DNA from 3 places in the Kytococcus schroeteri genome. Region 2 is predicted to be linked to each of the others. Evidence: riboswitches for the same ligand, from Rfam matches in the RefSeq annotation. Region 2 holds a riboswitch; each other region holds the start of a gene.

Region 1 (10,028 bases), on a different contig from region 2:
CGCTCGAAGGCCATCTCGATGGCGTCGACCACCATCTTGATGTCGGCGGCGTTCTTGCGGCTGGCCCCCATGCGCTGGGGCATCTCGATGAGCTCCACGTGGCTGCGGGTCAGCATGCGGCGGTCCTCGTCGAAGTAGGACCAGTCCGCGTACGCCTTGCGCACCACCACGCGGCCGCGTTCGGCCAGGGCGTCGGCGATGGGCTTGAGCTCGAAGGCCATGCCCCCGAGGTGGTCGCGTGCCCCGAGCGCGAGGTTCTCGTAGTCGACGAACAGTGCGATGCGGTCTTCTTCCACCCGCCCGAGCCTACGCGACCCGGTCCCGGCCAGTACCGAAGCATGCACCCCCTTGCATATGCGCGGAATCGCATACTACGATCAGGGCATGGACCACGAGGACGTCGACCTCCGTACTCGCGCCGCCGCCATGTTCCGGGTGCTCTCCTCGCCCATCCGCCTGCAGCTCCTGGAGCTGCTGGCCGGTGGGGAGCGGACCGTCACCCAGCTCGTGGAGGCCACGGGTCACTCCCAGCCGCTGGTCTCCCAGCACCTGCGCGTGCTGCGCGACCAGTGCCTGGTGACCACCCGGCGACAGGGGCGGGAGTCGCACTACTCGGTCCTGGACGACCACGTGCTCCACGTGGTCGCCGACGCCCTGGCGCACGCCCGGGAGCACTGCCACGACGACCCCGGCCCCGGGGCCACCGAGAAGCACGACCAGGAGGACGCATGACCACCACCGCCCACCCCAGCCACGAGACCCACGCCCACACCCACGGCCCCGACTGCGGCCACCAGGCCGTGGTGCACCTGAACCACGTGGACTACCTGCACGACGGCCACGCCCACCGTGAGCACGAGGGCCACTACGACGAGTGCGCCACCTGCACCTGCGGCTGCGAGGGCCCCTGCGCCACCTGCGCCAGCACGGAGTGCTCCTGCACCGAGTGCGTGCACGCCACCTGCGAGTGCTCCAACTGCTCCGACAGCTGCAGCACCTGCACCTGCGCGCAGTGCACCTGCTCCACCTGCCAGCACGGCTGAGCAGGCCTCCCGGCACGACGGAGGGGGCGGACCACCTGGTGGTCCGCCCCCTCCGTCGTGCGTGCCGGGGTCAGCCGTCCAGGACGTCGTGGCGCAGCGCCCACCAGTTGACGGGCACGGCGGCCAGGGCGAGCGCGGTGCGCGGGTGGGAGACGCCGCGGCGCGCCACCCAGGCGATGGCCTGGCGCTCGAGCCACAGTCCACCGGCGGCGCCGGCCGCCAGCAGCACCACGCCGGGGAAGACGATGCGCTGCCAGGGGATCTCCGGCTCGTCGAGGCCCTGGGCCGTGCTCGGGAGCTCGGCCTCGGTGGGGTGCTCCGCGAGCTGCGTGGTGTCCTCACCGGCCACGGGCTCGGCGCCCTCGGTGAGGCTCCACGAGGCCTCGGCGGTGCCGGGGGCCACCGGGTCGGGGCGCAGTGCGATGGTGGCCGCGGCGCCGGCGATGATCAGCCCCTGCACGGGCCAGCGGCGGCGCCAGTCCGGGATCCACTCCGGCAGCGCGGTGCTCGCGGTGACCAGGCCGGTCAGGACCAGCGCCGGGGCCAGCTGGAAGGCGTCCCGGCGCACGGTCTGCTGGGGCAGCGAGTGGTCCACTCAGTCCTCCCGGGCCTGGTAGGTGCCGGTGAGGGTCCCCCGGCCGATGGTGTGGAACAGCATCGTGAACGCGGCCACGGTGGCGCTGGCCGAGTTGTCCAGCCCCAGGTCCTCGGTGTCCAGGGCGTGCACGGCCAGGATGTAGCGGTGCGGGCGGTCGCCGGGGGGCGGGGCCATGCCGGCCCAGGCCTTGGCGCCGGTGTCGGCCGAGACCATGAAGGCGCCCTCGGGCAGGTTGTGGCCGCCCTCGGCGCCGGCGTCCGCGGCCAGCTCGGTGACCGAGGCGGGGATGTTCAGGACCGTCCAGTGCCAGAAACCGGCCGGCGTGGGGGCGTCCGGGTCGAAGCAGGACACGGCGAAGGACTTGGTGCCCTCGGGGGCACCGGTCCACGAGAGCTGCGGGGAGGTCTCGTCGCCCTCGGCGGCGTGGCGGCGCGACATCGGCTCGTGGTTGCGCAGGTCGGCGCTGGTGACGGTGAAGTCGGCGGTCTTCGGCAGCAGGCTGTAGGGCTCGGGGGCCTCGGGGCGGTGCAGGTCCATGGGCCCACCGTATGCGTCCGGTGTGGCGTGCGTCATCCCGGTGGGGTGTGGCCGCCCGGCCCGTCCCCAGCCGGTCGTGGCGGCCGCCGTTCGTCCACAGGTCCGCCGGGCGGGGGCGGGGCAGGCCGGGCGCCGACGGATAGCGTGCGCGCATGACCACTGCACCCAGCACGTCGCGCCAGGCCATCGACCTGCTGCCGGAGTCCGCCCGCGCCTTCGCCGTGGTGCTCGAGCGGTTGCCCGACGACGCCTGGGGTCGCCCCACGCCATGCAGCGAGTGGTCGGTCAAGGACGTGGTGAACCACGTGGTGGCCGAGCACGAGTGGGTCCCCCACCTGCTGCGGGGGGAGGGCGTGGAGCAGGTGGGGGACCGGTACGACGGGGACCGGCTCGGCGGCTCGCCGGCTGCTGCCCGCCGTGCGTGGCAGATGGCGATGCTGGGCTCGCTCCAGGCGTGGGCGCAGGTGGAGGAGGTGGACCATCCGGTGGCCCTCTCCGGCGGCATGCAGACCGCGGGGGAGTACGCCCACCAGATGCTCGTGGACCTCACCGTGCACGCCTGGGACGTGGCGCAGGGCGGTGGGGTCTCGGTGCCGGTGCTCACCGACGCCGTGGGCGTCGCCTTCGCCTACGAGAAGCCGCGGGTGGCGCAGGGCGAGGCCGCCGGCCTCTTCGCGCCGCCCAGGCGGCCCCGCTCGGACCATCCGATGGACCAGCTCGTCGCGCTGCTGGGGCGCTGACGTGGCGCTCGCTCCCCTGACCGACCTGCCGCCCACCCCGCGGGTGGTGCTGGACCGCGCCCGACTGCAGGCCAATGTCGACCGCATGGCCGCGACGGCCGCCGAGCGCGGCCAGGCCCTGCGACCCCACGCCAAGACCCACAAGTGCCCGCAGGTGGCCGCCCTGCAGCTGGCAGCCGGTGCGGTGGGCCTCACCGTGGCCACGCTGGGGGAGGCCGAGGCGTTCGCCGAGGCCGGGTGCGGCGACCTGCTCATCGCCTACCCGGTGTGGTGGACGTCCGACCAGGCGCGGCGTGCCGCGGAGCTGGCCACCCGGGTGCGGCTGGCGGTGGGCGTGGACTCCGTGGAAGGTGTGCAGCACCTGGCCGAGCTGTGGCAGGTACCGCGGGGGCGCACCCGGGAGCCCGCCGCGGGGCCGGTGGCCCTGCCGGAGCTCGTGGTGGAGGTGGACAGCGGCCACCACCGCAGCGGGTGCGCCCCGCAGGAGGCCCGCGCGGTGGCGCGTGCCGGCATCGAGACCGGGTTCGTGGTGCGCGGCCTGTTCACCTTCCCCGGACACAGCTACACGCCCGCGGGCCGGCGGGAGGTGGTGCGCCAGGAGGCCGACGCGGTGGCCGAGGCCGCCCGCGGCCTGCGCGCCGCCGGGGTGCTGACCCCGCACGTCTCCGGCGGGTCCACCCCCTCGGTGGCCCTGGAGGAGGCCGGTTTCGACGAGTTGCGCCCGGGCGTCTACGTGTTCGGCGACGCGCAGCAGTGGGAGCTGGGCACGTGTGCGCCCCAGGACATCGCGCTCACCGTGCACTCCACGGTGGTCTCGCACGCCGGTGGGCGCCTCGTCCTGGACGCCGGGAGCAAGGCCCTCGGTGCGGACCGGGCCGGCTGGGCCACCGGCTTCGGGCGGTTGCTGGACCACCCGGGTGCGCGCATCGAGGTGCTCAGCGAGCACCACGCGGTGGCGGTGCTGCCGGACGGCGAGCCGCTGCCGCCGCGGGGCAGCGTGGTGCGCGTGGTGCCCAACCACGTGTGCAACGCGGTCAACCTGGCCGAGGAGCTGCTCGTGGCCGACGACGGTGTGGTCACCGAGCGGTGGCCCGTCGCGGCGCGGGGACGCAACAGCTGAGGGGCGGGACTCGGCGTCGGCTCCGCCGGGTCACCGGCAGGCGGAACGGGCCTTGGTGAGCATCTCCTCGTACTCCGCCCGCGGGTCCGAGGCCAGCACCACGGCCCCGCCGGCCCCCACCGTGACGCGTCCGCCGTGCACGACGGCGGTGCGGATGACGATGGCCAGGTCGGCCGTCCCGGTGGCCGACAGGTAGCCGAGCGTGCCGGCGTAGACCCCGCGCGGTCGGCCCTCGAGGCGGTCGAGCAGGTCGGTGGAGCGGGCCTTGGGGGCTCCCGTCATCGAGCCGCCGGGGAAGGCCGCGCGCAGCAGGTCCACCACCCCGGCCCCCTCGCGCAGGCGCCCGGTCACCGTCGTGACCAGCTGGTGCACCGTCGCGTGGGTCTCCACCGCCATGAGGCGGGGCACCCGGACCGTGCCCGGCCGGCAGACGCGCGCCAGGTCGTTGCGCAGCAGGTCCACGACCATGAGGTTCTCGGCGCGGGTCTTGGGGTCCGTGGCCAGGGCGGCGGCGCGGGCAGCGTCCTCGGCCGGGTCTTCGCTGCGGGCCGCGGTGCCCTTGATGGGGCGGGTCTCCACCGAGCCGTGGGCGTCCACGTGCAGGAAGCGCTCCGGGCTGGAGCACAGCACGGCGGTGCCGCCGTCCTGCAGCAGGGCGGCGAAGGGCGCCGGGTTGGTGCGCCGCTGGCGCAGGTAGGTCGGCAGCACCTCCCCGGTGAAGGGGGCGTCCACGGCCGTGGTGAGGCACAGCTCGTAGGACTCGCCCTCGCGCAACCACCGGCGGGCGGTCTCCACGTGCTCGGCGTAGGTGGCGGCGTCCACGAGCAGGGAGCCCTCCACGTCGGCCACCAGTGGTGTGCCCGCTGGCCGGGGCAGGAGCAGCGGGTCCGGTCCTGGGCCCGTGTCCGCGCCGGGTTCGCCCTCGCCGAGCAGGGCCCGCTGCGTGGAGGCGGCCCAGGCCTCTGCAGCGGTCACGGCGGCCGGCTCGTCGGGGCAGTGGGCCACCACCCACCCGTCCCCGGTGGCGTGGTCGAGCACCGCGTACCGGTCGGCTGACATCCACACCGCCTCGGGCGTGGCCGCGGGGACCACCGGGGGCGCGTCCGAGCGGGTGTCGGTCCAGCGCCGTGCCTCGTAGCCCAGCCAGCCCACGAAGCCGCCCTGCAGGTCGAAGGGCAGATCCTGCCGGTGCGGGGTCGGGCGCGCGGCCAGGGCGTGCTCCAGCACGGCGAAGGGGTCCTGTGCGGCCGAGGGGCGCAGCACCACCGCATGGGGTCCGGTGGGGGTGCCGAGCATCGTGAACCGGCCCCCGCCCTCGCCCGTGCGGGCGCTGTCCAACCACCACGAGGAGGGGCCGGCCGGGTCGGGCACCGGCCCCGACCCGGCCGGCGGTGCGGTCCCGGCCCCGCCGGCCACCCGGGCCGCCCAGCGTGCGTGCACCACCTCGGCGCCCACCCGCTCGAGCCCGGGCACCGGCCTGGCCACGAGGGTCCACGGCCGCGGGGCCGCCGCGCGCACCGCATCGGCGAAGGCCTGCACCACCGCCAGCCCGTGCGGCGTGCCCACCGACTCGGGGTGGAACTGCACGCCCCACCACGGCCGCTGCGTGTGGTGGGCCAGCTGCACCACGCCGTCGGGGGTGCGGGCGTCCACCACCCACCCCGCGGGCAGGGGCTCGACGGCCGCCAGCGAGTGGTAGCGCACCACCTCGGTGGCCGGTGGCAGGTGCGCCGCCAACCCCGTGCCGTGGTGCTCCAGGGCGTCCACCAGCCCGTGCTGCGGGGCCGGGGCCGGCTCCACCCGCCCGCCGGTGGCCACCACCATCAGCTGGTGGCCCAGGCACACCCCCAGCGTCGGCAGGCCGGAGTGCTCCAGCGCCCAGGCCGCCAGGCGCACGTCCTCGGGGCGGGCGGGGTGGCCCGGCCCGGGGGAGATGACCAGGCAGTCCACCGCGCGCACCGCGGTGCGGATGCCGGGGTCGTCGTGCGCCAGCACCAGCGGCTCGCGGCCGAGCGCCGCCGTCAGCAGGTGCGCCAGCACGTGGGTGTAGGAGTCGTGGTTGTCCACGAGCAGGGCATGCAGCGGGCGCGGCGGGAGCGAAGCGGTCACGGCACCTCGTCGAGGGCGGTGTTCCACGCCAGGGCGCGTCCCGGGGCGGCGAGCACCAGTGGCCGCCCGCCGTGCTCCCAGGCCGTCACCCCGCTGATGCCGTGCAGTGCGCTGAGCAGCCAGAGCTCGTGGCCGGCCAGCTCCTGCGGCGTGCGGTGCGCGCTGGCGGTGCGCACCCCGCGGCGGGCGGCCAGCTCGCGCAGCCGGAGCTCGGTGACCGACGGCAGCCGCCCGGCGGCCGGGGGAGTGGTGAGCACCTCGCCCTCCCACCAGGCCAGGGTGCCGTGGGCCGCCTCCAGCACGTGGCCGGCGGACGAGAGCAGCACGGCGTCGTCGGCGCCGCGCCCCAGGGCGGTGCGGCGTGCGTCGGCGAGCACCGCCAGGTCCGGCCCCTTGACCTCGGGAGCGGTGCGCGGGTCGGCTCCCGGGAGGGTCCACAGCCTCGATGCGGGACGACGCGGCGGCGCGGGGCGCAGCAGCACGGTCACCCCGGTGGTGCGCACCTCCAGCCGGGGGAACCACTCGCCCTCGGCCAGCTCGGCCGGCATCTCGTGGGTGGCGGCCACCACCTTCTCGGCCCAGTCCGGCACGCCCGGCCAGGTGCGCGCGGCCGCGGCCACGGTGCGCTCCAGGTGGTGCAGGCGCCCCGGCCACCAGCCGTCCACGTGGCGCCACGAGGTCACCACCACCGGCTCGGGTGCTGCTGCGGCCTCCACGCTCCTCCTCCGCTCTCCGGGCATCACTCGCACGGCCGCTCATTGTGCGGCATCGGTCACAGGGGTTTGCGGTCACCGGGTCCGTGGCCTACGGTCGTGGACACCTCATCCAGAGCGGCCGAGAGACGTGGCTCCACGACGCCGCGGCAACCCGGCGGACCGACAGGTCCGACCACGGGTGCCACTGCCACGAACGATGCGAAGGAGTTCGAGATGCAGCACCGCACCTCCCCTCACCCCCGCCTGAGTGGCGCCGCCCGCACCTCGATGTCGGGCACCTCCTGGGCGTCGCGGCGAATGCCGGCGGCGCAGCGGGCCGCCTGAGCCCCCTGCGCCGAGCCTCGTCCTGAGGCTGACGACCCCCTTTCCCCGCCGCCGCCCCATCGGGTGGCCGGCTGACCGCACCCCGATGCGCCCTCGCGCCGGGGCGGTCCCCCGTACCCAGGAGACGCCATGACCCAGCCCACCACCGCCACCGAGACCACCCCGACCACCCGCGCCACCGCCGACGCCCCCTCCGCCGAGGCCCTGGACCCCACCACGTGGGGCCTGGCCACCCGCGCCGTCCACGCCGGCCAGGTGCCCGACTCCGACACCGGATCCCGCGTGCTGCCGCTCCACCAGACCACCAGCTACGTCTTCGCCGATGCCGACCAGGCCGCCAACCGGTTCGCCCTGGCCGAGCTGGGCCCCATCTACACGCGCCTCAACAACCCCACGACGCAGGTGGTGGAGGACCGCCTGGCCGCCCTGGACGGTGGGGTGGGCGCCCTGCTGCTCTCCTCCGGCCAGTCCGCCACCACCCTGGCGCTGCTCAACCTGTGCGACGCCGGCGACCACGTGGTGGCCTCGTCCCACCTCTACGGCGGCACGCAGAACCTCTTCGCCGTCACCCTCAAGCGCCTGGGCATCGACGTCACCTTCGTGGACCCGGCCGACCCCGCCGCCTGGCGCGCCGCGGCCACCGACGCCACCAAGGCGTTCTTCGGCGAGACCGTCTCCAACCCCTCGGGCACCGTGCTCGACATCGCCGCCGTGGCGGAGGTGGCGCACGAGGTGGGCGTGCCGCTGGTGGTGGACAACACCATCGCCACCCCGGCGCTGCTGCGCCCCATCGAGCACGGGGCCGACGTGGTGGTCTACTCGGCCACCAAGTTCCTCGGCGGGCACGGCACCGCGGTGGCCGGTGCCATCGTCGATGCCGGGCGCTTCGACTACACGGCCCATGGCGACCGCTTCCCGCACTTCACCGAGCCGGACGAGACCTACGGCGGCATCGTCTTCGGCCGTGACCTGGGCGCGGACGGGGTGTTCGGGGTGAACCTCTCCTACGTGCTGCGGGCCCGCGTGGTGCTCCTGCGCGACCTGGGGGCCTCGGTCTCGCCCTTCAACGCGTGGCTCATCGCCCAGGGCCTGGAGACGCTCACGCTCCGTCTGGAACGCCACCTGTCCAACGCGCGCACCCTCGCGCACTGGCTGGCCGAGCACCCGCAGGTGCAGCGCGTCCACTGGGCCGGGCTGCCGGACCACCCCTCCCACGCGGTGTCGGCGCGCTACCTGCCCGACGGTCCCGGCTCGGTCGTCTCCTTCGAGCTGGCCGGCGGTGCCGAGGAGGGGCGCGCCTTCGTCTCCGCCCTGCGCCTGCACAGCCACGTGGCCAACATCGGCGACGTGCGCTCGCTGGTCATCCACCCGGCATCCACCACGCACGCCCAGCTCTCCGAGGCCGACCAGCGCGCGGCCGGCGTCACCCCCGGGCTGGTGCGGCTCAGCGTCGGCATCGAGGACGTGGACGACCTGCGCGCCGACCTCGAGCGGGGGTTCGCGGCCGTGGCTGTCGGGGGTGCGCGGTGACCGCCACGCTCCCGAGGCGTGGCGCGGTGTCCGCCGGCGCCGGGGCACCTGCACCGCGGCACCGCGTCGTGCGCCCCGGGCCGGTGCGCCTGGAGGGTGGTGCGCTGCTGGACCCCGAGGTGTCGCTGCGCACCTGGGGAGCCCCCGCGGCGCCCGACGGCTCCAACGTGGTGGTGGTGCTGCACGCCCTGACCGGCGACTCCCACGTGGGCGGCCCCGGTGGCCCGGCGCACTGCCCGCGCGGGTGGTGGCCGGACCTCATCGGGCCCGGGCGCCCCCTGGACACGCGGCGCCTGCACGTGGTGGCGCCGGACGTGCTCGGCGGGTGCAGCGGCACCACCGGCCCGGCGAGCCCCGCCCCGGACGGGCGCCGGTGGGGCAGTCGCTTCCCGGCCGTGACGGTGCGCGACCAGGTGGCCGTGGAGGTGGCCGCCGTGCGCGCGCTGGGCCTGCGCCGGGTGGGGTACGTGCTCGGCGCCTCGGCCGGTGGCATGCGCGCCCTGGAGTGGGGCCTGCAGCGCGAGGTGGAGGCGGGGCACCTGTGCGTGGTGGCCGCGCCGGCCGTGGCCTCGGCGGACCTGCGCGGCGGCCTGGCCCTGCAGCGGCAGGCGGTGACCGCCGACCCGGCGTGGCGGGGCGGTGACCACCCGTCGGGGGCGGGCCCGGTGGCCGGGCTCGCCCTGGCCCGGCGGATGGCGATGCTCACCTACCGCAGCGCCGACGGCCTCGAGGAGCGCTTCGGGGAGGGGTCGCCGGGCACCTGCGCCTCGGGTGGCTCGGTGACGGCCTGGCTGGACCACCACGGGGACTCGTTCGTGCGGCGCTTCGACGCCGGGGCGTACCTCGCCCTCATCGACGCGATGGCGAGCCACGACGTGGGGCGCGGGCGCGGGGGAGTGCCGGCGGCCCTGGCCGCCGTCCACGCCCGGGTGACGGCGGTGGGCGTGAGCAGCGACCGGCTGGTGCGCCCCGAGGAGGTGCGCCGGGTGGCGGCGCTCGCCGGGGGCCGCTACCTGCAGGTGGAGTCCGCCAGCGGCCACGACGGGTTCCTCACCGAGACCGAGGCCGTGGCGGGGCTGCTGGGCTCGGTGCTGGCCTGAGCGAGGGTGGCAGGGCGTGCGCGGCCCGGGTCGTGGACAACCTGCCTGACCGTGCCACGATGCGCGCCATGACACGCGTGCTGGGAGTGCTGGGTGCCATCGAGGCCGAGGTGGTGGCGCTGCGGGCGGCGCTGGAGGACGCCCACGAGGAGGTGGTGCTCGGCCTGACCGTCACCCGCGGCGTGCTCGACGGCATCCCCCTCGTGCTGGC
Region 2 (10,028 bases):
CGTGGAACTTCCCGCTGCTGCAGACCTCCTGGAAGGTGGCCCCCGCCCTGGTGGCTGGCAACACCTTCGTGCTCAAGCCCAGCGAGAACACGCCCCACACCGCCGTCTGGCTGCTGCGCACCCTGGAGCGCCTCGGCCTGCCCGCCGGCGTGGGCAACCTCGTGCTCGGCCCCGGCGACCCCGTGGGCACCGTGATCACGGAGCACCCGGACGTGGACCTCGTCTCGTTCACCGGCGGCCTGCGGACCGGGCGGCGCATCATGGCCGCCGCCGCGCCCACGGTGAAGAACATCGCCCTGGAGCTGGGCGGCAAGAACCCCTTCGTGCTGTTCGCCGACGCGGACCTGGACGCCGCCATCGACAACGTGGTCACCGCGATCTTCCTCGACGCCGGGCAGGTCTGCTCCGCCGGCAGCCGCCTCGTGGTGGAGGAGTCCGTGCACGACCGCGTGGTGGACGAGGTGGTGCGCCGCGCCGAGCAGATCCGCCTCGGCGGGCCCTTCGACGAGGAGGCAGAGAGCGGCCCCCTCATCAGCGAGGCGCACCGCGACACGGTGCACGCCTACGTGCAGGCCGCCGTGGCCGAGGGGGCGCAGCTCCGCTGCGGCGGCGAGGCACCCGGCGGCGAGCTGTCCTCCGGGTGGTTCTACCGCCCCACCGTGCTGGACGGCTGCCACACCTCCATGGACTGCGTGCAGGACGAGAGCTTCGGCCCCGTGCTCACCGTGGAGACCTTCCGCGGCGACACCCCCCAGGAGGCCGAGGACGCCGCCGTGGCCCTGGCCAACGACACCATCTACGGCCTGGCCGGCGCCGTGTGGACCGAGAACGCCGGCCGCGCCGCCCGTGTGGCCCGCCGCCTGCGCCACGGCACCGTCTGGGTCAACGACTTCCACCCCTACGTGCCGCAGGCCGAGTGGGGCGGCATGAAGCAGTCCGGCATCGGGCGCGAGCTCGGCGTCGAGGGGCTGGGGGAGTACGTGGAGACCAAGCACGTGTGGCACAACACCCGCCCCGCCCGCGCCGACTGGTTCGCCGACCGCGGCTGAGCCACCCCGGCCGGCCCACCGGCCCCCATCGACACCACAGACCACACCGACCCGTGAGGAGAACCATGAGGAAGCGCTACGACTACGTCATCGTCGGGGGCGGCTCGGCCGGCTCCGTGCTGGCCAACCGCCTGTCCACCGACCCGTCCACCACCGTGCTGGTGCTCGAGGCCGGACGGGCCGACTTCGTCTGGGACCCGCTGATCCAGATGCCTGCCGCCCTGGTCTTCCCCAGTGGCAACCCGCTCTACGACTGGGCGTACGAGTCCGAGCCCGAGCCCTACATGGGTGGCCGCCGCATCAAGCACGCCCGCGGCAAGGTGCTGGGCGGCTCGTCCTCCATCAACGGCATGATCTTCCAGCGCGGCAACGCCGGCGACTACGAGAAGTGGGCGCAGAACGAGGGCCTGGAGCACTGGGACCACGCGCACAACCTGCCGTACTTCAAGCGCATGGAGACCTGCCTGGCCGGCGCCGACGCCTGGCGCGGTGGGGCCGGCCCGCTCAAGCTGGAGCGCGGCCCGGCCAGCTCCCCGCTCTTCCAGGCCTTCTTCGAGGCGACCCAGCAGGCCGGCTACCCGGCCACCGACGACGTGAACGGCTACCGCCAGGAGGGCTTCGCGCCGTTCGACCGCAACGTCTTCCAGGGCTCGCGCCTCTCGGCCTCCCGTGCCTACCTGTGGCCCGTCCGCAAGCGCAAGAACCTGCACGTGCGCACCCTGAGCCACGTCACCCAGCTGCGCTGGGAGGGCACCCGCGTGACCGGTGTGGACTTCGTCCGCGGTCCGCGCCGCACCCCGCACTCGGTGGAGGCCGGCGAGGTCATCCTCTGCGGCGGTGCGTTCAACTCCCCGCAGACCCTGCAGCTCTCCGGCGTGGGTGACCCCGCCACCCTGCAGGCCGCCGGCGTCACCCCGCGCGTGGAGCTGCCCGGCGTGGGCGAGAACCTGCAGGACCACCTCGAGGTGTACCTGCAGCACACCGCCACCCAGCCGGTGTCCATGGCGCCCTGGCTCGACCTCAAGAAGGCGCCCTACATCGGTGCCGAGTGGCTCTTCCGCAACCGCGGCCCCGGCGCCACCAACCACTTCGAGGCCGGTGGCTTCATCCGGACCAGCGACCGCGTGGACTACCCCAACCTGATGTTCCACTTCCTGCCCATCGCGGTGCGCTACGACGGCACCGCTGCCGGCGGCGACCACGGCTACCAGGTGCACATCGGCCCGATGAACTCCGACGTGCGCGGCGACCTGCGCATCCGCAGCAACGACCCCTTCGAGCACCCCGCGATCCGGTTCAACTACCTCTCCACCGAGAACGACCGCCGCGAGTGGGTGGAGGTCATTCGTGCCGCCCGCCACATCCTGGCGCAGCCGGCCTTCGCCCCCTTCGACGGTGGCGAGATCTCGCCCGGCCCGGCCGTGGAGACCGACGAGGAGATCCTCGACTGGGTGGCCAAGGACGCCGAGACGGCCCTGCACCCCAGCTGCACGGCCAAGATGGGCCGCGACGCCATGAGCGTGGTGGACCCCGACACGATGCGGGTGCACGGCACCGAGGGCCTGCGCGTGGTGGACGCCTCGGTCTTCCCCTCCATCACCAACGGCAACATCTACGCCCCGGTGATGATGGTGGCCGAGAAGGCCGCCGACCTCATCGCCGGCAACACCCCGCTGGCCCCCGAGCACCCGCCGGTCTACCGCGCCAACGCCGGCATGCCGCTCTTCCCGCAGGGCGACCCGCGCAACGACGCGTGGGACGCCCGGGACGAGGTGCCCACCGCGGAGCAGGCCATGGCCGGGGAGACCCGGTGAGCGGGGCCACCGCGGCCGGGCCGCGGCAGGAGGGCCACCGGGCAGGGGTCGAGGCCCCTGCCCGGGCCGGGGTCGTATGGCCCGTGCTCGTCGCCTCGGGCGTGGTCACCGCGCTCGTGGCCGGGTGGGCCCTGGCGGCCCCCGAGCAGGCGGCCACCCAGCTGGGTGCCCTCACCACGTGGATCGCCACCTGGTTCGGGTGGTTCTACATCGCCCTGGCCACCGCCGTGCTGGTCTTCGTGGTGGTGCTCGGCGTGCGCCACTCGCGCACCCGGCTGGGCGCCGACACCGACCGCCCCGAGTTCTCCACCTTCGCCTGGGCCGCGATGCTGTTCGCCGCCGGCATCGGCACCGACGTCATGTTCTTCGCCGTCGCCGAACCGGCCAGCCAGTACCTCGCGCCGCCGCAGGGCAAGGGGGAGACCCTCGACGCCGCCCGCGAGGCCACCGTGTGGACGCTCTTCCACTACGGCGTCACCGGGTGGGGCATGTACACGCTCATGGGTATCGCGCTCGGGTACTTCGCGCACCGCCGCGGGCTGCCGCTGGCCGTCCGCTCGGCGTTGTACCCCCTCATCGGGCAGCGCGTCCGCGGGCCGGTGGGGCACGCGGTGGACACCGCCACCGTGCTCGGCACGATCTTCGGCGTGGCCACCTCGCTCGGCATCGGCGTGGTGATGCTCAACGTGGGCATCGACATCCTGTTCGGCACCGGGCAGGGCATCGCCCAGCAGGTGGGCCTGGTGGTGCTGGCCGTGGCCGTGGCGACGGTCTCGGCCACCACCGGCGTGGACCGCGGCATCCGGCTGCTCTCGCAGCTCAACGTGGTGCTGGCCGTGGCCCTGGCGTTGTGGGTGCTGGTCACCGGCGACACCGCCTTCGTGCTCAACGCCGTCGCCATGAACGTGGGCGACTACGTGGCGCTCTTCCCGGGCACCACCCTGGACACGATGGCCTTCGACCACCCCGAGGAGTGGATGAGCGCCTGGACGCTCTTCTTCTGGGCGTGGTGGGTGGCCTGGGCGAGCTTCGTGGGCATGTTCCTGGCCCGCATCTCGCGCGGCCGCACCATCGGGCAGTTCGTGCTCGGCACGCTCACCATCCCGTTCACCTACATCGTCATGTGGGTGTCGATCTTCGGGAACTCCGCGGTGCAGCGCATCCGGGGTGGCGACACCGCGTTCGGCGAGCTCGCCGTGGACTCCCCGGAGCAGGGCTTCTTCACCCTGCTGCAGGACCACCCGCTGCCGATGCTGCTGGTGGGCGTGGCCACCTTCGTGGGCCTGCTGTTCTACGTGACCTCGGCCGACTCCGGCGCGCTGGTCATGGCCAACCTCAGCTCCGACCTGCCCGACCCGGAGACCGACGCCCACCCCGCCCTGCGCATCGGGTGGGCCGTGGCCACCGGCGTGCTCACCATCGCGATGCTCGTGGTGGGCGGCATCCCGGCGCTGCAGAGCGCCACCATCGTCATGGGCCTGCCGTTCGCGGCGGTCATGGTGCTGGTGATGGTGGGGCTGCACCGTGCGCTGGAGGCCGAGCGGGCGCGGGTGGACGCCCACCGTGCCTCGCTCACCGGCCAGCTGGCCCGCGGCGAGGGGCACGGACGCTCCTGGCGCACCCGCCTGGGCACCACCCTCGGGGCGGTGAGCGTGGCCCGGGCCACCGAACGGCTCGAGGAGGTGGTGCTCCCGGCCCTGGAGTCGGTGGCCACCGAGCTGCGCCGCCGCGGCGTGGACGCCCACGTGGAGGCCAGCGAGCCGCTGGAGCGCGGCCGGGTGAAGCGGCGGGCGGTGCTCATCGTGCCCCCGGCCGACGCCGGGGCCCCCTCGGCGCCGGCGGACCCCTTCCGCTACCCGGTGCAGGTGCGGGTGGTGCCGCGGCCGAGCTACGGCGCGGGCGTCATCGAGGCCGACGACACCACCACCCGGCTCGAGGTGGCCCTGCCCACCGGGGAGGTCTACGACGTCCTCACCTCGGAGCCCGACGCGCTGTGCCACGACGTGCTCGACCACTACGAGCGCTGGGCGGCGGCCCGGACGGAGGTCCAGGTCGCGGTCCTCTGACGCAGGTCAGGTCGCGGAGGCTGCCCGCACCAGGGAGCGGGCGGCCTCCAGCCCTGCCCGGAGGGCGTCGTCGGCGGTGCCGTCGAGCATCAGGGCCAGCGACCCCTCGTAGATCACCTCGATCGAGCGGGCGAGGGAGGCGGCCGCCCCCGGGTCGGCCGGCAGGAGGGAACCCGCGGCCTGCTGGAGGCGCGAGCGCAGCAACTCGCGCTCCCGGGTGAGCACGGCAGCGACCTCCGGGGCCGCCTCGGGGAAGCACACGGTGGTGGCGCGGAAGGCGCACCACCGTTCCTCCGGCAGCCGGTCCCGGAGCTCCTGTGCGGCGGTGAACGGCGAGAGCAGCCGCGCCGCCGGGTCCGAGGTGGCGTCCCAGTGCTCGTCCCACGCCTGGGGCCACATCTCCAGGCGGCGGTCGAGGGCGGCGGCCAGCAGGCCGTCCTTGTTGCCGAAGTGCACGTAGAGGCTGGCCGCCGAGGCGTGGGCGTCCTTGAGCAGCACCGTCACGGGGGTGGTGGCGCCCCCGTCGACGAACAGCTTGCGCGTCGCCGCGTCGAGCAGGCGTTCACGCACAGGCGTCTTGGCGGTCATGTCGAGAGCGTAATGGGTGGGGTTGGGAGTGCGAGCCGGGCCCGGGGCGGCGCGGGCCGGCCTGTGCGGGAGGGATGTCCCGGGCGCGAGGAAGGCCCCCGGACCGAGGGGGTCCGGGGGCCTTCGCGGCGTGGCGCGGGTCAGACGCCGGGGGGCGGGGGCGGCGTGCTGCCGCCGCGGTTCCAGGACTGGTCGTCCTGGCCCGTGGAACCGGTGGAACCGTTCCAGTCCTGCTGGCCGGCCGGCGTGGCGCCACCGGACGCCGGGGCGTCGGTGGAGGGCGCCTGGTGGCCGTACTCCGGCGCCGGGGGAGCGGACTGGCCGTACTCGGGCTGGGAGCTCGGGTTCAGGCCGTATCCGGGTGCCGGGGGAGCGGACTGGCCGGTGGTGTTCTGGCCGTAGGCGTCCGGCTGGTAGCCCGGGGCGCCGTTGGTGCCCACCTGGCCGTAGGCTGGGGCGGGCGGAACCTGGCCGTTGCGCTGGGAGTACGGCGTGGACCGGGCGTACTGGTCGGAGTACTCACTGTTGGTGTAGCTGGAGTACTGCTGCTGCTTGTTCTTGCGGCGACCGAAGAACCACAGCAGGCCGCCGACCAGCATGAGCAGGAGGCCCAGCGGGATGAGGAAGATCGCGGCGGCCAACCCCAGCCCGAGCTTCATGAATGCACCCATGTCGGCCGGGCCGCTCAGGGCGTAGCCGGGCTCGGAGCAGGTGACGGTGACGTCGCCGGCCGTGTCGGCGGTGATGGTGCCCAAGATGTTCTCGTTGTTCACCTCGGCGCTCGTGCCCGGGGCAAGGTCGCCCAGGGTGGCGCCCTGGACCGTGCACGCGGAGCTGTCCGCGCCGGGGCCCAGGAGCATGCGGGTCTCGTCCTCGTCCATGCTCACGGTGGTGGAGCCCTCGATGGACTGCTGCTGGTCCACGAAGTCGGAGACCTCCTTGAAGGTCGTGCCTGCTAGCACGGCACCGATGATGCCGAGGACCAGGGACAGGACACCCAGGAAGAACAGGATCTTGCCGAAGGTCTTCATCGGCGTCACCCCTCTCGTGTGTCGGCGCCCGGTCGTGCCGGGCGGGTGTGTGCGGGGCGGACGCCCCGTGCCGGGCCCCACGCTACCGAGGGACGGGGCGTCCGGCGTGAGGCGCACCACGTTCGGCCCGGCGATTTGGAAAATCTCAGACCGGGGTCGTAGGTTGTGCGCACTGTATCCAGAGCGGTGGAGAGATCTGGCTCTTTGAAACCGCAGCAACCCCCCGTCGCGGGCGAGGGTGCTAACGCCAGATGCGATGGAGGAACCATGAGCTGCACCTGTATGACGTCGAGGTCCTGACCCTGCGGCCGGCGCTCCCGTACCCGCTTCGCGCGGAGTGAGGTGAGCGAGCCGGACCGGTCGGGCCCTCAGAACCCACGCATCCACCACCTGTACGCCGTCGCGCCACGGACCCAGGGGTCTGCCACTGCATTCCCCGGTGATTCGTGGGCCCATTTCGTCCTGCCCGGAAGGACCATTCATGATCACCCTGGACAATGTGTCCAAGACCTATTTCCCGCGAGGTGCGGGCGAGCCCGTCCGTGCCCTGGAGGACGTCTCCCTGCACATCGGCCGTGGCCAGGTCCACGGCATCGTCGGGCCGTCGGGCTCCGGCAAGTCCACCCTCGTGCGATGCATCAACCTGCTCGAGCGCCCCACCTCCGGGCGCGTCACCGTGGACGGCCGGGAGCTCACCGCCCTCAGCAGCGGACAGGTGCGCGCCGCACGCCGCGACATCGGCATGATCTTCCAGCACTTCAACCTGCTGGACTCGCGCACCGCCGCCCAGAACGTGGCGCTGCCGCTGGAACTGGCCGGGGTGGGCCGCGCCGAGCGCACCCGCCGTGCCGCCGAGCTGCTCGAGCGGGTGGGCCTGGGCGGCCGGGCCAAGGCCCACCCCCGCCAGCTCTCGGGTGGCCAGAAGCAGCGCGTGGCCATCGCGCGGGCCCTGGTCACCCACCCCAGCGTCCTGCTCTGCGACGAGGCCACCAGCGCCCTGGACCCCGAGACCACCAGCAGCGTCCTGGACCTGCTGCGCGAGCTCACCGCGGACCTCGGGCTGACCACCGTTCTCATCACCCACGAGATGGACGTGGTCACCCGCGTGGCCGACGGCGTCACCCTGCTGGCCGACGGCCACGTGGTGGAGTCCGGCTCGCTGGCCGAGGTGGCCGCCACCCGCGGCAGCGCCCTGGCCTCCCAGCTCGTGCCGCGCCCCGTGCGCGCCCTGGACGCCGCCGACCTCCCGGCCTGCTCCCGCATCGTGACCGTCGACCTGGCCACCCAGGACGAGAACGCCGTCATCGCCGAGCTGCGCGCCACCGGCGCCGAGGTGCAGGTGGCCGCCGCCCGCGTGGAGAACGTGCACGGCGCCCGCGTCGGCACCCTCGACCTGCTCGTCACCCAGCCCTCCACCCACCGACAGGAGATCCCGGCATGACCCGCGACCGCCTCATCGAGGAACTCATCGACGGCACCTGGGACACCCTCTACATGGTGGGCCTGTCCTCGGCCATCGCCCTGCTGCTCGGCATCCCGCTGGGCGTGCTGCTCGTGGCCACCGCGCCCGGCGGGCTCTTCCCGCACCGGGCGCTCAACTCCGTGGTGGGCGCGGTCGTCAACGCCGGCCGGTCCATCCCGTTCATCATCCTGCTGGTGCTCATCGCCCCGCTCACCAAGAGCCTGGCCGGCACCACCATCGGCCCCACGGCCGCCGCCGTGCCGCTGACCCTCGGGGCCATCCCCTTCCTGGCGCGCCTCGTGGAGACCTCCCTGCGCGAGGTCGACCCCGGCAAGGTGGAGGCCGCCACCGCGATGGGGGCCACTCGCGGCCAGGTGATCCGGTCGGTGCTGCTGCCCGAGGCCCTGCCCGGCCTCATCGCCGGACTCACCGTGACCGTCGTGGCCCTCATCGGCTACTCGGCCATGGCCGGCGCCGTGGGCGGCGGGGGCCTGGGCGACCTGGCCATCCGCTACGGCTACCAGCGGTTCGACATGACCGTGACCCTGGCCTGCGTGGCCGTGCTCATGGCCCTGGTGGTGCTGGTGCAGTTCCTCGGCGACACCGCCGCCCGCATCACCCGCCACTGAGCGCCCGCCCGGGTCACCGGGCCCTGCCGCCGCGCGCCGCGCGGCACCCCCTCACAGCCCGCCACGCCGCAGCGCGTCGTGGTGAGGGCACCCCCTACCCACCTGACCGGAGGACCCCGTGCACACCACCTCGCACACCACCCCCGCCCGGCGACGCACCGCGCTGGGCCTGGCCGCCCTCGCTCTCGCCGCCCCCGCGCTCACCGGCTGCGGCGCCGAGGAGACCCGGGCCGAGGAGGACGGACGTCCCGTGCTGCGCGTGGCGGCCACCCCCACGCCCCACGCGGACATCCTGCGCCACGTCGACGAGGAGCAGCTGGACGCCGAGGCCGGCTTCGAGCTGGAGGTCGTGGAGTTCACCGACTACCTGCAGCCCAACGCGGCGCTCGACGAGGGGTCGGTGGACGCCAACTACTACCAGCACCGCCTCTTCCTGCAGAGCCAGGAGCAGGCCGCCGGGTACGACTTCGAGGTCGTGGCGCCCATCTCCAACCAGCCGCTCGGCCTCTACTCCGAGGAGGTCGACTCCCTGGAGGACCTGGCGCCGGGTTCCCGCGTGGCCATCCCCAACGACCCCACCAACGGGGCCCGCGGCCTGTGGCTGCTGCAGGAGGCCGGACTCATCGAGCTGGCGGACACCGGCGACCTCCCGCCGACGCCCGAGGACGTGACCTCCAACCCCAGGGACCTGGAGTTCCTGCCCGTCGAGGCCGCCCAGACCTCCCGCTCCGTCGGCGACGCCACCCTGAGCGCCGTGCCGGGCAACTACGCCGTGCAGGACGGTCTGGACACCGACGACGCCCTCGCCCTGGAGGACCCGCGCGACGAGCGCTTCGTCATCAACCTCGTGACCACCGCCGACCGTGCCGACGACCCGCAGCTGGCCGCCCTGGCCGACGTGCTGCACGGCGACGCGGTGGGGGAGTACATCGAGTCCACCTGGCACGGCACCGTCGTGCAGGTCGACTGACCCCACCCCGCCGCCCCACCCCGTCCACCCACCCACCCCATCCCACCCCACAGGAGATCCCCATGAGCACCGTCCGTCCCACCCGCCGCACCCTCCTCGCCCTCGCCGCCGGCCTCACCGCATCGGCCACCCTGGCCGCCTGCGGCGGCGACGAGAGCACCGGCGGCTCCGCCTCCGGCGGGGAGAGCAAGACGCTGAAGGTCGGCGTCAACCCCGTGCCGCACGGCGAGATCCTCACCTTCGTCAAGGAGAACCTGGCCCAGGAGGCCGGCCTGGACATCGAGGTCGTGGAGTTCACCGACTACGTGCAGCCCAACGCGGCCCTGGACGCCGGTGACCTGGACGCCAACTACTTCCAGCACCAGCCCTACCTGGACGAGCAGAAGAAGGCCGCCGGGTACGACTTCGTGAGCCTGGGC
Region 3 (10,028 bases), on a different contig from region 2:
ACGGCCTCGAGGTCATCGGCGTCCGCGCGGCGGGCCCCGGAGCGGGCCCTGCGCCACATGGTGCGGGCCACGAACAGCAGGAGCAGCCCGAACGCGGTCATGAGCACCGCCTCAGGCACCCGTTGGGAGGCCACGGAGCCGCCGGCCGCGCCTGCGGCTCCCAGGAGCCCGAAGACCATTCCCTCACCCCAGGCGACGCGCCCGGCGCGCCCGTGCTGGAGCACGCCCACCACGCTCGTGAGGCCGACGACCACGAGCGACGTGGTGGACGCCTCGAGCGGGGACTGGCCCACCAGGTAGATGAGCGCCGGGACGGCGATGATGGCCCCGCCACCACCGAGGGAGCCCATGAGCAGCCCCACGAGGACGCCGACGAGGACGGGGACCAGCAGGCTCGCGGACAGCACGTCCCGATGGTAGGGCTCCCTCCCGACCCCCGGACACGCCGATGGGGCCGCTCCGCTGCTGCGGAACGGCCCCCATCGTCACGGGGTGCGCCGGATCAGGCGTCGGCGCCCAGGGCCTTGCGCACGGCCTCGACGATGGCGTCGATGTCCTCGGCCGTCGCGGTCAGCGGCGGGGCCAGGCGGATGGTGGAGCCGTGGGTGTCCTTGGCCAGCACGCCGTTCTCCATGAGCTTCTCGCAGGCCTCGCGACCGGTCATCAGCTCGGGGTCGATGTCCAGACCGGCCCACAGGCCGCGGGTCCGCACGGCCACCAGGCCCTTGCCCACCAGGGCCTCCAGACCCTCGGCCAGCTGCTTGCCGCGCTCGGCGGCGGCCTTCTGGTGCTCGCCGGTGGCCAGCATCTTGACCACCTGGTGGCCGACGGCGCAGGCCAGCGGGTTGCCACCGAAGGTGGAGCCGTGGGTGCCCTTGGTGATGACGCCCATGACGTCCTCATTGGCCACGACCGCGGACACCGGCACGATGCCGCCGCCCAGGGCCTTGCCCAGGGTGTACATGTCGGCCTCGACGCCCTCGTACTGGGAGGCCAGCGTGGTGCCGGTGCGGCCCAGGCCGGACTGGATCTCGTCGCAGATCATGAGCACGTTGTTCTCGCGGGTGATCTCGCGGACCTCGGCCAGGTAGCCCTCCGGCGGGATCACGACGCCGCCCTCGCCCTGGATGGGCTCGAGCAGCACGGCGACGGTGTCCGGGGTGATGGCCTCGCGCACGGCCTGCGCGTTGCCGTACTCCACGACGGAGAAGCCGGGCGCGTACGGGCCGAAGCCGGCGCGGGCCTCCTCGTCGGTGGAGAAGCTGATGATGGTGGTGGTGCGGCCGTGGAAGTTGCCGTCCATCACGATGATGTGCTGCTTGCCGTTCTCGACGCCCTTGACGTCGGCGCCCCACTTGCGGGCGATCTTCAGGGCGGTCTCCACGGCCTCGGCGCCGGTGTTCATCGGCAGGACCATGTCCTTGCCGGTGAGGGCGGCCAGGTCGCGGGTGAACGGCCCCAGGCGGTCGGAGTGGAAGGCGCGGGAGGTGAGCGTCATCTTGTCCAGCTGCTCCTTGGCAGCGGCGATGAGCTCCTCGTTGCCGTGGCCGAAGTTCAGCGCGGAGTAGCCAGCCAGGGCGTCGATGTAGGTCTTGCCGGCGACGTCGGTGACCCGGGCGTTCTTGCCCTCGGCGAGGACGACGGGCAGCGGGCCGTAGTTGTGGGCCGCGTGCTCGTCCTCCATCTGGATGTACCAGCTGGGGTCGGTGGAGCTGTTCTCGGAGGGAAGGTCAACGGTCTTCACGGTCTCGGTCATGCCACCACGGTACGACCGGCGAGGTTCGCGCGGCCAATCCACCCGGGTCGTCGGGCCGCGACGTGACACGGGCCACAAGGGCGAGGGATCGGGACGGCGTTGCTACGGTCGCGCCGTGCACCCAGCCCTCGTCCGCGCCGTGACCCACCTGCGCCGGGTGGCCGGTCCGGACCGCACCGCGGCCGACAACCGCCACCTCGCCGCCGGTCTGGCGTTCACCGCGGGCATGCTCAACTCGGTGGGCTTCCTGGCGGTGGCGGTCTACACCTCGCACATGACCGGGCTCACCGCCACCCTGGCCGACCAGTTGGTGCTCGGCGACCACCGCCTGGCCCTGCTCGCGGCCCTGGGCATCGCGTCCTTCGTGGTGGGTGCGGCCAGCTGCGCCCTGCTGTTCAATGCGTTGCGCCGCCGGCAGGTGGCCAGCCGGTTCGCGGTGGTGCTCGTGGTGGAGGCCCTGGCGATGCTGTTCGTGGGGCTGCTCGCCGACAGCGTCACCGCGTGGGGCCACGGCTGGGCGGCGGTGGCGGTGCTCTGCTGGACGATGGGCCTGCAGAACGCGCTGGTCACCAAGGTCACCGGGGCCACCATCCGCACCACGCACGTCACCGGGATGGTCACCGACCTCGGCATCGAGCTGGGCAAGTGGCTCTACCGCAACCCGCCCGGCGACCCCGACCCGGTGCGGGCCGACCGGCAGCGGATGGCGCTGCACGCCACCCTGGTCGGCGCCTTCGTGCTCGGGGGCGTGGCCGGGGCGCTGGCCGGGGTGGCCGTGGGCTACCGGGCGGTGGTGGTCCCCGCCGCACTGCTGCTGGTGCTGGCCCTGTTCCCCATCGTGGACGACCTGCGCGGCACCCGGCCCGGCCGCGTCTGAGCCGGCGGCCCACCCCTCGATCCGCGGGGGCCCGGGTACGGGACGACCCCCGAGGAACGGTTCCTCGGGGGTCGTGTGCGTGGCAGGTGCAGGATTCGAACCTGCGTAGGCTTTCGCCGACGGATTTACAGTCCGCTTCCATTGGCCGCTCGGACAACCTGCCAAACTGCGGGCTGGATACTAGCCGCCCTACCCTTGATCGGACAAACCGAGCCGCCCCGGGGCGGCTCCACCCCCTCGATGACAGGAGCACCCATGGCCAGTGAGTCCTCGTTCGACGTCGTGAGCAAGGTCGACCGCCAGGAGGTGGACAACGCCGTCAACCAGGCCGCCAAGGAGATCGGCACCCGCTACGACTTCCGCAACGTGGGCGCCGAGGTGGTGCTCAAGGGCGACGCCCTGACCCTGCGCGCCAACACCGCCGAGCGCTGCCTGGCCGTGCTCGACGTGCTGCAGACCAAGCTGGTCAAGCGCGGGGTGAGCCTGAAGTCCGTGGACTTCGGCGACGACGCCGAGCCCAAGCCGTCCGGCAAGGAGTACCGCCTGGAGGGGGTGCTCAAGGAGGGCCTGAGCCAGGAGGTCGCCAAGAAGATCTCCAAGCAGATCCGCGACGAGTTCGGCAAGAGCGTCAAGGCCGTCATCCAGGGCGACGAGGTGCGCGTGAGCTCCAAGAGCCGCGACGACCTTCAGGCCGTGCAGCGCGCGCTCAAGGCCAACGACGACATCGACGCCGCGCTGACCTTCACCAACTACCGCTGACGCGGCACGACGCGGGCCTCGCGGGCCCGGCGTCCCCCGCGCGAGGGCGGGTCCACCACGGTGGGCCCGCCCTCGCGCGTACCCGGACCCGGTACCCGGACCCGGTGCCCTGACCCCGGCCGGACGTGACACCCGCCACCCTGCACCCCGAGCGCGTGGGCGGGCGCCGGACGTGTTGTACCGTGCTGCGCACATCCATCACGACCGGCTGAGGGATCAGGACCGATGACGCCGGGGCAACCGCCTCGTGGGCGACCACGAGGAACGGTGCCACCTCCTGCGGGGAGCCTCGGCTCGCCGGAAGATGGGACCGACGGGCGAGCTCCTCCCCGCGGGTCTTCCTCCGGCACACCGTCGCACCCCGAGAGATGGTCACCGCGGTGCCGGACCCCTGAGGAAGGCCCCAGCATGAGCACGCTCACCCGCACCTCCCTCTCCCGCACCACCCGCGCGCTGCGCACCGGCATCGACACCGACCCGGCGCACGGCGCGGTGATCCCCCCGCTGCACCTCTCGAGCAACTTCGCCTTCGAGGGCCTCGGCCGGCCGCGCCGGTACGACTACACCCGCTCGGGCAATCCCACCCGCGACCTGCTCGCCGAGGCGCTCACCACCCTCGAGGGGGGCGCCGGCGCCGCGGTGACCTGCACCGGCATGGCTGCCGTCACCCTGGTGGCCACCGGCTTCGCCCGGCCCGGCCAGCGCGTGGTGATCCCGCACGACGCCTACGGCGGCACCTGGCGGCTGTTCGACGAGCTGCACCGCCGGGGCGTGCTCGAGGTGGTGGCCGTGGACCAGTCCGATGCCGCCGCCCTGGCCGAGGCCCTCGCCCCCGGCGCCGCCCTGGTGTGGGTGGAGACGCCCTCGAACCCGCTGCTGCGCGTCACCGACGTGCGCGCCGTGGCCGACGCCGCACACCGCGCCGGGGCCCTGGTGGCCGCGGACAACACCTTCTGCACCCCGCTGTGGCAGCAGCCGCTGGAGCTCGGCGCCGACCTGGTGGTGCACTCCACCACCAAGTACCTCAACGGCCACTCCGACGTGGTGGGCGGCGCGGTGGTGGCCGGCACCGACGAGCTGGCCGAGCAGCTGGCGTACTGGTCCAACGTGCTGGGCATCACCGGCGCGCCCTTCGACAGCTACCTGACCCTCCGCGGCCTGCGCACGCTGCCCACCCGCCTGCGCGCCCACGCCGAGGGGACCGCCGCCGTGCTGGACGCCCTGGTGGGCCACCCGGCCGTGGCCGCGGTGCACCACCCGGGCCTGCCCGACCACCCCGGTCACGCGGTGGCCGCTCGCCAGCAGCAGGGCTTCGGGGCGATGGTGAGCCTGGAGCTGGCCGGCGGGCGCGAGGCGGTGGCGCGCTTCCTCGACGGGCTGCAGTGCTTCACCCTCGCGGAGTCCCTCGGCGGCACCGAGTCGCTCGTGGCGCACCCGCCCACCATGACCCACGCCTCGATGACGCCCGAGGCGCGCGAGGTGGCCGGGATCGGCGAGGGGCTGCTGCGCCTCTCGGTGGGTCTGGAGGACCCGGCCGACCTAGCCGCCGACGTCGCCGCAGGGCTCGAGCGGGCCGGGGGTGGGTGTCGATGAGCGCCGCGCCCCTCGTCACCGCACCCACCGCCGGCACCGCCGCCGCCGAGCCCCTCGCCCCCTCCCCCGCGGCCGCGGCGCTGCACGCCGCCGCCCGCGAGCGCATCCTCGTGCTCGACGGCGCGTGGGGCTCGATGTTCCAGCGGATGGAGCTCACCGAGGCCGACTTCCACGCCGACGACACGCCCGACGACCGTGCGCTGGCCGGCAACTTCGACCTGCTCAACCTGGGCCGCCCCGACCTGGTGGCCGGCGTGCACCGCGCCTACCTGGAGGCCGGCGCGGACATCACCACCACCAACACCTTCAGCTCCACCGCCATCGGGCAGGCCGAGTACGGCTGCGAGCACCTGGTGGCCGCCCTCAACGAGGCCGCCGCCCGCACCGCCCGGCAGGTGGCCGACGCGGTGCAGGCCGCCGACGGACGTCCCCGCTGGGTGGCCGGTGCGGTGGGGCCCACCAACCGCACCGCCTCGCTCTCCCCGGACGTCGAACGCCCCGAGCTGCGCACCGTCACGCACGCCACCCTGCGCGCCGCCTACCGCGAGCAGGTGGCCGCCCTGGTGCGCGGCGGCGCCGACCTGGTGCTGGTGGAGACCGTCTTCGACACGCTCAACGCCAAGGCCGCCCTGCACGCCGTGGGCGACGTGGAGCGCGAGACCGGCCGCCGCATCCCGGTGATGCTCTCGGGCACCGTCACCGACGCCTCGGGCCGCACGCTCTCGGGCCAGACGCCCACCGCCTTCGCCATCAGCACCGAGCACGCCGACCTGCTCAGCCTGGGCCTCAACTGCGCCCTGGGCGCCGAGGCGCTGCGCCCCCACCTGCGCGAGCTCTCCGCCGCCACCCCGGCGCTTCTCTCGACGCACCCGAACGCCGGCCTGCCCAACGCCTTCGGGGAGTACGAGGAGACGCCCGAGCACATGGCCGCCGTGCTCGGCGACCTGGCTGCCGAGGGGGTGCTCAACATCGTGGGCGGGTGCTGCGGAACCACCCCGGAGCACGTGCGCGCCATCGCCGAGGCGGTGGCCGGCCACGCCCCGCGCGTGCCCGCCGAGCCCGAGCCCCGGCTGCGCGCCAGCGGGCTGGAGCCGTTCGTGCTCACCGACGAGACGAACTTCGTGAACATCGGCGAGCGCACCAACATCACCGGCTCGCCGAGGTTCGCCCGCGCGGTGGCCGAGGGCGACTGGGACGCCGCAGTCTCCATCGCCCGGCAGCAGGTGGAGAACGGCGCCCAGCTGGTGGACGTCAACGTGGACGAGGGCATGACCGACGGCCCCGCCACGATGGTGCACTTCCTCAACCTGCTGGCCGCCGAGCCCGACGTGGCCCGCGTGCCGGTCATGCTGGACTCCAGCCGGTGGGAGGTGCTCGAGGCGGGCCTGGAGTGCCTGCAGGGCCGCGGGATCGTGAACTCGCTCTCGCTCAAGGACGGCGAGGAGGCCTTCCTGGAGCGGGCCGAGGTGGTGCGCCGCCACGGCGCGGCCGCCGTGGTGATGGCCTTCGACGAGCAGGGCCAGGCCGATACCTTCGAGCGCCGCATCGAGGTCTGCCAGCGCGCCCACGACCTGCTGGTGGGCGCCGGGTGGCGGCCGCAGGACATCGTGTTCGACCCCAACGTGCTCACCGTGGCCACCGGCATGCCCGAGCACGACCGGTACGCGCTGGACTTCATCGAGGCCACCCGGTGGATCAAGCAGAACCTGCCCGGCACCCTGGTGAGCGGCGGCATCTCCAACGTGTCCTTCTCGTTCCGCGGCAACAACGTGGTCCGCGAGGCGATGCACTCTGTCTTCCTCTTCCACGCCGTGGCCGCCGGGCTGGACATGGGCATCGTCAACGCCGGGATGCTGGGGGTCTACGAGGAGATCGACCCGCCCCTGCGCGAGGCCGTGGAGGACGTGGTGCTGGCCCGCCGCGATGACGCCACCGAGCGGCTGCTGGAGCTGGCCGGGTCGTACCGCCACGAGTCCGGCGAGAAGGCCCCCGCGCAGGAAGCCGCGTGGCGCGCCGAGCCGGTGGCCGAGCGGCTGCGGCACTCACTGGTGCACGGCATCGCGGAGTTCGCCGAGGAAGACGCCGAGGAGGCGCGCCTCGAGCTGGGCTCGCCGCTGGCCGTCATCGAGGGGCCGCTCATGGCCGGCATGGACGTGGTGGGCGACCTGTTCGGCAGCGGGCGCATGTTCCTGCCGCAGGTGGTGAAGTCCGCGCGCGTCATGAAGCGCGCCGTGGCCCACCTGACCCCCTACCTGGAGGCCGCCGCGCAGGACACCGGCGGGCACGCCAAGGGACGGGTGCTCATGGCCACCGTCAAGGGCGACGTGCACGACATCGGCAAGAACATCGTGGGCGTGGTGCTCTCGTGCAACGGCTACGAGGTGGAGGACCTGGGCGTCATGGTGCCGGCCGAGCAGCTGCTGGACCGGGCCGCCGAGACCGGGGCGGACGTCATCGGCGTCTCCGGGCTCATCACCCCCAGCCTCGACGAGATGGTGTCCCTGGCCGCCGAGATGGAGCGACGCGGGCTGGCCACGCCGCTGCTCGTGGGCGGGGCCACCACCTCCGCGGCGCACACCGCGGTGAAGATCGACCCGGCGTACTCCGGCACCGTCGTGCACGTCACCGACGCCTCGCGCGCCGTGCCGGTGGTCAACGAGGCGCTGCACCGCCCGGCGGACCTGGCCGAGCGCACCGCCGCCACCCACGCCGGGCTGCGGGAGCGCTACGGGCGCAAGGAGGTGCGGCTGGTGCCGTGGGGCGAGGCCTGCGCCGACACCCGGGCGGTCACCGAGCCCTCGCCCGCCCCCGCGCACCTGGGCGTGCACCGCCTCGAGCCGACCGTCGCCGAGCTGGCCGAGGTGGTGGACTGGACGCCCTTCTTCAGCGCCTGGGAGCTGCGCGGCAGCTACCCGCGCATCCTGCAGGACCCGCGAGTGGGCGAGCAGGCCCGCACCACCTTCGCCGACGGGCAGGCGTGGCTGCGGCGCATCGTGGACGAGGGGCTGCTCACCGCCCGCGGCGTGGTGGGCCTGTGGCCCGCGCACCGCGGCGCCGACGGGCAGGACGTGGTGGTGGACCCCCGCGTGCCCGGGGCCCCGGACGGGGTCGGCGGGACGGACGGAGCGCCGGCCACCTTCCACGGGCTGCGCCAGCAGAAGCACCGCGGCTCCGGCGGGTACGCCTCGCTGGCGGACTTCGTGGCCCCCGCCGACGACCACCTGGGCGGCTTCGCCGTGGGCGTGCACGGGGCCGAGGAGCTGGCCGCCGCGCTGCGCGCCGAGCAGGACGACTACGGCGCGATCATGGTGCAGGTGCTGGCCGACCGGCTGGCCGAGGCCTTCGCCGAGTGGGCCCACCGCGAGGTGCGCACCCGGCTGTGGGGGTACGCCCCCGACGAGGACCTGCCCGTGCCGGACCTCATCCGCGAGCGCTACACCGGCATCCGCCCCGCGCCCGGCTACCCGGCCCAGCCGGACCACACCGAGAAGCGCACCCTGTGGCGCCTCCTCGGGGCCGAGGGGGTGGGGCTGCGGCTCACCGAGCACTGCGCCGTGACACCCGTGAGTGCCGTGAGCGGCCTCTACCTGGCGCACCCGGACGCGCAGTACTTCTCCATCGGCCGCATCGACGACGAGCAGCTGGCGGACTACGCGCGCCGCAAGGGGTGGGGCACCGAGGAGGCCCGCACCCACCTGGCGCCGCTGCTGCGCTGACGCACCCCCGCGACCACCCACCCCACCGACCACCCGCACATCCCCGGGAGGACCCCATGACCCGCATCTCCGTCGAGCTCGTCCCCCGCAGCGAGGAGTCGCTGCTCACCGAGGCCGCCAGCCTGTCCGAGGTGGCGCCCTGGGCCGACACCATCAACGTCCCCGACCTCGTGAAGTTCGGCCTGCGCCCGTGGGTGGGCTGCCGCAAGGTGCGGGAGGCCACGCGCCGCCCCGACGGCAGCCCCTACGGCGTGATCCCCCACGTGCGCGCCTGCGACGTGGACCCCGACGCCCCGCTGCCGATGGCGGCCGAGTTCCGCGCCGCCGGCATCACCGAGGTGCTGGTGGTCAGCGGCGACGACGCCGACTACTTCAGCCAGCACACCTACCCGGTGGACGCCGTGGACGTGATCCGCCGCTTCCGTCAGGAGCTGCCCGGGGTGCGGGTCTACGCCGCCCTCGACCCCTACCGCACCGGCATGAGCGCCGAGCTGCGGCAGGTGGAGCGCAAGCTGGTGGCCGGCGCCTCGGGCGTGTTCACCCAGCCCTTCTTCGACGTCGACCACCTGCGCTCCTGGCGGCGGGTGCTGCCGGACGAGGTGGAGGTGTGGTGGGGTGCCACGACGGTGACCACGCTGGCCGCGCTGGGCTACTGGCGGCGCCGCAACCTCGTGGCCTTCCCCCGCGACTTCCGGATGGAGCTCCAGGCCCAGCGGGAGTTCGCCCAGCGGACCATCGACCTGGCCACCGAGTGGGGCGACAACGCCTACCTGATGCCGGTGCGCACCGCCCCGGCGGAGTACCTCGCCGGGCTGCGGGTGCCCGCCGCCGCCTGACCACGGGCACCCGGGGCCGGGGGGATCGGTCCCCGGCCCCGGCGGCCCCTGCCTCAGCCGCCGAAGCGCTCCCGGCTGGCCAGCACCTCGCCGAGCACGGAGCGCTGGTCGACCATGCTGCGACGCACCGCGGCCGAGAGCAGCCCGCTGGCCACCGCGCGGTCCACCGCGTCGGCGGTGCGCTGCGTGGCCACCGGCAGCGGGAAGGCCAGCTGCGCCACCCGGGCCAGCGCGTCCTCGCCGAGGACGCCGGACAGCGCCGGCACGTCCGTGAGGTAGCGCTCCACGTAGGGCTCGAGCAGGGCGTCGTCGCCGGAGGACCAGAAGCCCTGCGCCAGGTGGTTGCGCTCGTAGTTGCTGCGGCCGGAGTCCCGACCGGCCAGCTGCTCCCAGGCCCACTGCTTGGCCTCGGGCGTCGGCTCGGCGGCGCGGGCGGTGAGCGCCGAGAGACGCCCCGTCAGCGAACCGTCGTGGCCCTCCATGAGCTCCAC

The links. A riboswitch is a leader RNA that binds a small molecule or an ion and turns the genes downstream of it on or off. The one in region 2 is predicted to bind S-adenosylmethionine.
Region 1: it holds a riboswitch for S-adenosylmethionine, as region 2 does, so the genes downstream of both, ACFFHC_RS05480 (O-acetylhomoserine aminocarboxypropyltransferase/cysteine synthase family protein) here and ACFFHC_RS06745 (methionine ABC transporter ATP-binding protein) in region 2, are expected to answer to the same signal.
Region 3: it holds a riboswitch for S-adenosylmethionine, as region 2 does, so the genes downstream of both, metB (cystathionine gamma-synthase) here and ACFFHC_RS06745 (methionine ABC transporter ATP-binding protein) in region 2, are expected to answer to the same signal.

The regions. Positions count from the first base shown of each region.
Region 1 covers NZ_JBHLVH010000012.1:51,023-61,050, forward strand. Annotated here, with positions in the region: gene ACFFHC_RS05435 (NYN domain-containing protein) at 1-296, opposite strand, end outside; gene ACFFHC_RS05440 (ArsR/SmtB family transcription factor) at 385-732, shown strand; gene ACFFHC_RS05445 (hypothetical protein) at 729-1,043, shown strand; gene ACFFHC_RS05450 (hypothetical protein) at 1,114-1,638, opposite strand; gene ACFFHC_RS05455 (YbhB/YbcL family Raf kinase inhibitor-like protein) at 1,639-2,178, opposite strand; gene ACFFHC_RS05460 (TIGR03086 family metal-binding protein) at 2,331-2,918, shown strand; gene ACFFHC_RS05465 (alanine racemase) at 2,920-4,038, shown strand; gene ACFFHC_RS05470 (chorismate-binding protein) at 4,069-6,147, opposite strand; gene ACFFHC_RS05475 (aminotransferase class IV) at 6,144-6,863, opposite strand; SAM riboswitch class I at 6,966-7,066, shown strand; gene ACFFHC_RS05480 (O-acetylhomoserine aminocarboxypropyltransferase/cysteine synthase family protein) at 7,317-8,717, shown strand; gene ACFFHC_RS05485 (homoserine O-acetyltransferase family protein) at 8,744-9,817, shown strand; gene ACFFHC_RS05490 (5'-methylthioadenosine/adenosylhomocysteine nucleosidase) at 9,886-10,028, shown strand, end outside.
Region 2 covers NZ_JBHLVH010000013.1:213,232-223,259, forward strand. Annotated here, with positions in the region: gene ACFFHC_RS06720 (aldehyde dehydrogenase family protein) at 1-1,049, shown strand, start outside; gene betA (choline dehydrogenase) at 1,115-2,863, shown strand; gene betT (choline BCCT transporter BetT) at 2,860-4,929, shown strand; gene ACFFHC_RS06735 (TetR/AcrR family transcriptional regulator) at 4,936-5,517, opposite strand; gene ACFFHC_RS06740 (hypothetical protein) at 5,658-6,548, opposite strand; SAM riboswitch class I at 6,720-6,811, shown strand; gene ACFFHC_RS06745 (methionine ABC transporter ATP-binding protein) at 7,030-7,989, shown strand; gene ACFFHC_RS06750 (methionine ABC transporter permease) at 7,986-8,639, shown strand; gene ACFFHC_RS06755 (MetQ/NlpA family ABC transporter substrate-binding protein) at 8,758-9,609, shown strand; gene ACFFHC_RS06760 (MetQ/NlpA family ABC transporter substrate-binding protein) at 9,672-10,028, shown strand, end outside.
Region 3 covers NZ_JBHLVH010000027.1:67,345-77,372, forward strand. Annotated here, with positions in the region: gene ACFFHC_RS10585 (sulfite exporter TauE/SafE family protein) at 1-407, opposite strand, end outside; gene rocD (ornithine--oxo-acid transaminase) at 503-1,756, opposite strand; gene ACFFHC_RS10595 (YoaK family protein) at 1,872-2,633, shown strand; tRNA gene ACFFHC_RS10600 (tRNA-Tyr) at 2,714-2,796, opposite strand; gene ACFFHC_RS10605 (YajQ family cyclic di-GMP-binding protein) at 2,889-3,392, shown strand; SAM riboswitch class I at 3,585-3,703, shown strand; gene metB (cystathionine gamma-synthase) at 3,801-4,985, shown strand; gene metH (methionine synthase) at 4,982-8,701, shown strand; gene ACFFHC_RS10620 (methylenetetrahydrofolate reductase) at 8,758-9,537, shown strand; gene pepN (aminopeptidase N) at 9,591-10,028, opposite strand, start outside.